3 regions of the Lysinibacillus sp. F12 genome follow, and region 2 is predicted to be linked to each of the others. Evidence: riboswitches for the same ligand, from Rfam matches in the RefSeq annotation. Region 2 holds a riboswitch; each other region holds the start of a gene.
What was found. Region 2 has a riboswitch for lysine ahead of AC3CH7_RS16430 (transporter substrate-binding domain-containing protein). Riboswitches for the same ligand answer to the same signal wherever they lie in the genome.

Region 1: another riboswitch for lysine. It lies ahead of AC3CH7_RS12745 (aspartate kinase); the one in region 2 lies ahead of AC3CH7_RS16430 (transporter substrate-binding domain-containing protein).
Region 3: another riboswitch for lysine. It lies ahead of AC3CH7_RS07340 (transporter substrate-binding domain-containing protein); the one in region 2 lies ahead of AC3CH7_RS16430 (transporter substrate-binding domain-containing protein).

The regions. Positions count from the first base shown of each region.
Region 1 is NZ_JBYMLP010000002.1:1,142,396-1,144,668, forward strand. Features, by position in the region: gene AC3CH7_RS12745 (aspartate kinase) at 1-1,218, opposite strand, end outside; lysine riboswitch at 1,350-1,528, opposite strand; gene uvrC (excinuclease ABC subunit UvrC) at 1,624-2,273, opposite strand, start outside.
Region 2 is NZ_JBYMLP010000003.1:488,421-490,693, reverse strand. Features, by position in the region: gene AC3CH7_RS16435 (amino acid ABC transporter permease) at 1-27, opposite strand, end outside; gene AC3CH7_RS16430 (transporter substrate-binding domain-containing protein) at 197-1,054, opposite strand; lysine riboswitch at 1,173-1,359, opposite strand; gene odhB (2-oxoglutarate dehydrogenase complex dihydrolipoyllysine-residue succinyltransferase) at 1,657-2,273, opposite strand, start outside.
Region 3 is NZ_JBYMLP010000002.1:52,438-54,710, reverse strand. Features, by position in the region: gene AC3CH7_RS07345 (amino acid ABC transporter permease) at 1-91, opposite strand, end outside; gene AC3CH7_RS07340 (transporter substrate-binding domain-containing protein) at 261-1,118, opposite strand; lysine riboswitch at 1,237-1,423, opposite strand; gene odhB (2-oxoglutarate dehydrogenase complex dihydrolipoyllysine-residue succinyltransferase) at 1,721-2,273, opposite strand, start outside.

The DNA of each region.
Region 1 (2,273 bases), on a different contig from region 2:
AAGAGCCTGCTCTAAATTAAATTCATCATGTAATGCATTTGCCGCACGAATCATTTCATCCTGCGGAACTACAACAGACACTTTAATTTCCGAGGTGCTGACCATCTTCACAGGGATATTTTCACGACGTAACCGGTCGAACATACGGGCAGCGACACCTGGATTAGAAACCATACCAGAGCCAACAATAGAAACTTTTGCTAATCCAATTTCGAAATCAGCAAAGCTAAAGCCAAGCGATACTTTACTGTCCTCTAAAACACGTAATGCTTCCGCAAATTCTTCTTTCAAAATTGAAAAGGACACAGTTGGTTTTAATCCATCAATAATGGCTTGAACAATAATATCCACGTTGATGCGATTTTCAGCAAGAGTTGAAAATATATCCGCTAATGAAGCACCCGAATATGCATCATAGCCAATTGTTAAACGAATAACATCTGATTCAAAGGCAACACCACGAACTATTAAATTTTTCTCCATCTCTACTTCCTCCTTCAATAAAGTACCTACTGACTCCACTAAACTAGAGCGTATGATAACTGGTATTTGAAACTTTTTAGCTAACTCAACTGCACGTGGATGTATGACCTGTGATCCTAAATGAGCTATCTCTAACATTTCATCATAGGAAATTTCCTGTAGTTTTTGTGCCTGTACAACAAAGCGTGGATCTGCTGTATACACACCGTCAACATTCGTATATATGTCTGTCCGCTCGGCATCTAATGCAACAGCAAGTGCGACGGCTGTCGTTTCGGTCCCACCTTTCCCAAGCGTTGTTATATTGTGGTCATTGTCAATGCCTTGATCTCCAGCAATAACGACGATTTGTCCTTGCATTAAATGTTCTTCGATACGACTAACATCGATATGATCTATCCGTGCATGACTATACATATGATCCGTGTAAATACCAGCCTGCCAGCCTGTTAATGACACCGCATTATAGCCAGCTTCTTGTAACGCAATGGCAAAGACTGAGCTTGATAGCTGAGAGCATGAAGACACAACTGCATCTAATTCACGTTTTGACACATCATCTGTGAAATGAAGTACGCTCATTTTCACGTCTTGTATCGTTTGTCTCATTGCAGCTACTACTACTACCACATCGAAACCTCTATCTTTTTCAGCAATCGCTTTTCGTACAGCCTCTTGAATTTGTTCGGGTGATGCTAATGCAGCCCCTCCAAATTTCATCACTATTCTAGACATTTCTTTTGTTCTCCTTTCCAGTCTGGTAATTCACCTAATATAAGGTGTAAAACAGCCTCTAGAAAACTAAAAGGCAGCCTTCACAAAACGTGAAAGCTGCCTCTAACATGTACAATAAATGAAACTTGCGCATGTGTGATAGCTCTCCGAAACTAGTAGAATCGACAGTCTTACATTTCTTAAATGCAAAACCAGTACAACAGTGGAAACAACATTACTGTACTTCGGCAAGCTCCCCTTTCACGCAATGTCTTAGGATTTGTTCATCCTCTATTGCGCTACTTTTGAATCTTGCACCTCTATCATCACCTTAAAAGTGAATGTATTAAATTTATGTTCGCCCTCATTAAAACAAGTGGGCTGTTAACATTGGACAACAATGTTATTTATAACCTTAGCATATGTCTATTCCTTTGACAATGACTCCTGCTGAAAATAGGCATAAATATGACTTGCTAAATTAGCTGGCATCCCGGCTTCCTGTAAAGCCAGCTCACTAGCCTCACGTATTTTCTTAACGGACCCAAAGTGTTTAAGTAGCTGCTGTTTTCGTTTTGGACCGACACCCTCAATTTGATCCAGCACAGATTGGATAGCATGCTTTTCATGCTGTTGACGTAAAAAGGTAATCGCAAAACGGTGGACTTCATCTTGAATTCGTTGTAATAAATAAAAACCGTCACTTGTACGTTTTAAGGCAATGACCTCGGGCGGATCACCAAACAATAGTTGCGATGTATTATGCTTGTCATCCTTTGCTAAACCAGCAATAGGTATAACAAGTCCTAGCTCATCCTCTAATACTTCTCGTGCTACTTCCATTTGACCTTTACCACCATCTATTAGCACTAAATCTGGTAGTGGAAGACCTTCCTTCAAAACACGAATATAGCGCCGGCGAATGACCTCTTGCATAGCACCATAATCATCATGCTTAGCTGCTGTCCGAGTTTTATATTTGCGATATTCCTTTTTGGCAGGCTTGCCATCAATGAAAACAACCATTGCAGATACTGCGTCCGTTCCATGCATATGACTATTATCAAAAGCTTCAA
Region 2 (2,273 bases):
AATTGAAAGTATCCATTCAAGACTCATGATGTTCCTCCTTACAATGTCATGTTGCTTGCTATCTTTTTCGTGCCCTAGCTTTTTCTACTAGTCTATGATTTATTTCGCTAGGACATTATCATTATGTAGAGAGGTTCTCATTTTAATAATGATGAAATGATAGTGCACGGACTAGCAACTAGTCCGTGCCATTTTTTTATTGTGCTGCTGGTTGCTGAGAAATAGCTTCTTCCATTATCGCTTGACGATCATCTTCAGAAATACCTTTTAGGATTTCATTGATTTTTTCTAGATTAGCATCATCTTTACGTAAGCCTACAGCAATCGAAGTATTTGAAAGATCTGTATCAAAGCCTTCTTCAAATGCTACGTATGTGAATTTATCGTTGGCAGCTGCCGCAGAAATTCCTTCAGGACGTTCGGCTACATATCCATCAATTTTGCCTGCCTCTAAAGCTACACGCATCGCTGGGAAGCTTTCCATTGCTGTTTGTTTATTGACACCTTTAATTTGATCAATCACATTGTAGTTGGAAGTATTCAGTTGTGATGTAATTTTTGCGCCAGAGAAATCTTGGATTGATTTGACACCTTCATATTTACTACCTTTTTTAATAACCATTACAAAATCAGAAGTATAGTAGTTTTCAGTAAAATCAATTGTTTTCTTACGTTCTTCTGTTGGCGACATTCCCGCGATGATTGCATCAATTTTATTAGATTGTAGCGCTGGTACTAAGCCGTCCCATTCCAATTTGACGATCACTAATTCTTTGCCTAAACCTTCAGCGATTTTTTTCGCCATTTGTACATCATAGCCACCTGCATACTCTGCGTTATCTGCAATTTTTACTGCTCCATTTGCATCGTTTTGCTGTGTCCAGTTGAATGGTGGGTAGCCCGCCTCCATTCCAATTCGGAATTCACCGCCGCCTTCTTCTTTATCTGCGCCAGCATCACCTGAACTACTTTCTTTTTTGTCACTAGTGCCACATGCAGCTAGCACAATTGCCGTCATGATAGAGATCATTACTAACAACCATTTTCTTTTCATGAAAAACTCCCCTTTTCTGTAAAAAAATAAGACAACTGTACGAAAAAAGACCTAAGTCTTGTGAACTTAGGTCTTACCTTTTATGACAGTTGCCCAAATCCTCACTAGTATTCCATGTTTCCGAGATAGCACAACCTAGTAAACCTGGAAATGAATTTACTAGGACAGTCCTGCACTTATTCACTGCAGACCCAGCATAAAAGTACGAGCTCCTTTTATACTTCGGCGATATTTCCTTCTTCATTGCGTCTTTGTTTGCTTGTACTCAACAATGAACTAATAAATACCGCGCCTCTACCTCACTGATGTTTGTTAGTGAGGTTTGTTTATTTAATTGATATTTAGATACTACTATAAAACTAGTATGTACGTCAAGAGAGTTTTATCATTTTTCTGACTAATGACAATATTAGGGTATTATGCTTGCCCTATCCATTATTAATCTACGTATTTTTATCCATATATCTGCTGGAAAACAACATATTTTTACTACCTATTCTTTTTATACTAAGTAAATAGTTTTGGATTATCAAAATTACTAATGACTTTAGTGATACAGAAGCCAAGAAAAAACCCTGCAAAGTTTGCAGGGTTTAAAGGAATTATGAATTTAATAATAAATCTTCAGGATTTTCGATTAACTCTTTAACTGTTTTTAAGAATCCTACAGAATCTTTTCCATCGATGATACGGTGATCGTAAGAAAGTGCTACATACATCATTGGACGGATTTGAACTTCACCATTTACTGCAACCGGACGGTTTACAATGGAGTGCATACCTAAAATACCAGCTTGCGTACCGTTCATAATTGGTGTTGACATTAATGAACCGAATACACCACCATTTGTGATTGTGAATGATCCACCAGCCATGTCATTTAAGCCTAATTTTTTATCACGAGCTTTTGTCGCTAAGTTAGCGATATCTTTTTCGATTTCTGCAAAGTTTTTGCTATTCGCATCGCGTACAACTGGTACTACTAAACCTTCTTCAGTTGATACTGCAATACCGATATCAAAGAAGTTATTTAAATGAATTTCATCGCCAGAGATTTGAGCGTTTACGTATGGGTATTTTTTCAGTGCTGCAACAACAGCTTTAGTGAAGAATGACATGAAACCAAGTTTGATGTCGTTTGCTTTCACAAACTCTTCTTGTTTACGTTTACGAAGTGCCATGATGTTTGTCATGTCAATTTCGTTGAATGTTGTTAACA
Region 3 (2,273 bases), on a different contig from region 2:
TTATAGTCGAAATCAGTAACGTATAATACGCACCTCGTAAAAACATTTGCCAGTTGTTTTCAATAATTGAAAGTATCCATTCAAGACTCATGATGTTCCTCCTTACAATGTCATGTTGCTTGCTATCTTTTTCGTGCCCTAGCTTTTTCTACTAGTCTATGATTTATTTCGCTAGGACATTATCATTATGTAGAGAGGTTCTCATTTTAATAATGATGAAATGATAGTGCACGGACTAGCAACTAGTCCGTGCCATTTTTTTATTGTGCTGCTGGTTGCTGAGAAATAGCTTCTTCCATTATCGCTTGACGATCATCTTCAGAAATACCTTTTAGGATTTCATTGATTTTTTCTAGATTAGCATCATCTTTACGTAAGCCTACAGCAATCGAAGTATTTGAAAGATCTGTATCAAAGCCTTCTTCAAATGCTACGTATGTGAATTTATCGTTGGCAGCTGCCGCAGAAATTCCTTCAGGACGTTCGGCTACATATCCATCAATTTTGCCTGCCTCTAAAGCTACACGCATCGCTGGGAAGCTTTCCATTGCTGTTTGTTTATTGACACCTTTAATTTGATCAATCACATTGTAGTTGGAAGTATTCAGTTGTGATGTAATTTTTGCGCCAGAGAAATCTTGGATTGATTTGACACCTTCATATTTACTACCTTTTTTAATAACCATTACAAAATCAGAAGTATAGTAGTTTTCAGTAAAATCAATTGTTTTCTTACGTTCTTCTGTTGGCGACATTCCCGCGATGATTGCATCAATTTTATTAGATTGTAGCGCTGGTACTAAGCCGTCCCATTCCAATTTGACGATCACTAATTCTTTGCCTAAACCTTCAGCGATTTTTTTCGCCATTTGTACATCATAGCCACCTGCATACTCTGCGTTATCTGCAATTTTTACTGCTCCATTTGCATCGTTTTGCTGTGTCCAGTTGAATGGTGGGTAGCCCGCCTCCATTCCAATTCGGAATTCACCGCCGCCTTCTTCTTTATCTGCGCCAGCATCACCTGAACTACTTTCTTTTTTGTCACTAGTGCCACATGCAGCTAGCACAATTGCCGTCATGATAGAGATCATTACTAACAACCATTTTCTTTTCATGAAAAACTCCCCTTTTCTGTAAAAAAATAAGACAACTGTACGAAAAAAGACCTAAGTCTTGTGAACTTAGGTCTTACCTTTTATGACAGTTGCCCAAATCCTCACTAGTATTCCATGTTTCCGAGATAGCACAACCTAGTAAACCTGGAAATGAATTTACTAGGACAGTCCTGCACTTATTCACTGCAGACCCAGCATAAAAGTACGAGCTCCTTTTATACTTCGGCGATATTTCCTTCTTCATTGCGTCTTTGTTTGCTTGTACTCAACAATGAACTAATAAATACCGCGCCTCTACCTCACTGATGTTTGTTAGTGAGGTTTGTTTATTTAATTGATATTTAGATACTACTATAAAACTAGTATGTACGTCAAGAGAGTTTTATCATTTTTCTGACTAATGACAATATTAGGGTATTATGCTTGCCCTATCCATTATTAATCTACGTATTTTTATCCATATATCTGCTGGAAAACAACATATTTTTACTACCTATTCTTTTTATACTAAGTAAATAGTTTTGGATTATCAAAATTACTAATGACTTTAGTGATACAGAAGCCAAGAAAAAACCCTGCAAAGTTTGCAGGGTTTAAAGGAATTATGAATTTAATAATAAATCTTCAGGATTTTCGATTAACTCTTTAACTGTTTTTAAGAATCCTACAGAATCTTTTCCATCGATGATACGGTGATCGTAAGAAAGTGCTACATACATCATTGGACGGATTTGAACTTCACCATTTACTGCAACCGGACGGTTTACAATGGAGTGCATACCTAAAATACCAGCTTGCGTACCGTTCATAATTGGTGTTGACATTAATGAACCGAATACACCACCATTTGTGATTGTGAATGATCCACCAGCCATGTCATTTAAGCCTAATTTTTTATCACGAGCTTTTGTCGCTAAGTTAGCGATATCTTTTTCGATTTCTGCAAAGTTTTTGCTATTCGCATCGCGTACAACTGGTACTACTAAACCTTCTTCAGTTGATACTGCAATACCGATATCAAAGAAGTTATTTAAATGAATTTCATCGCCAGAGATTTGAGCGTTTACGTATGGGTATTTTTTCAGTGCTGCAACAACAGCTTTAGTGAAGAATGACATGAAACCAAGTTTGATGTCGTTTGCTTTCACAAACTCT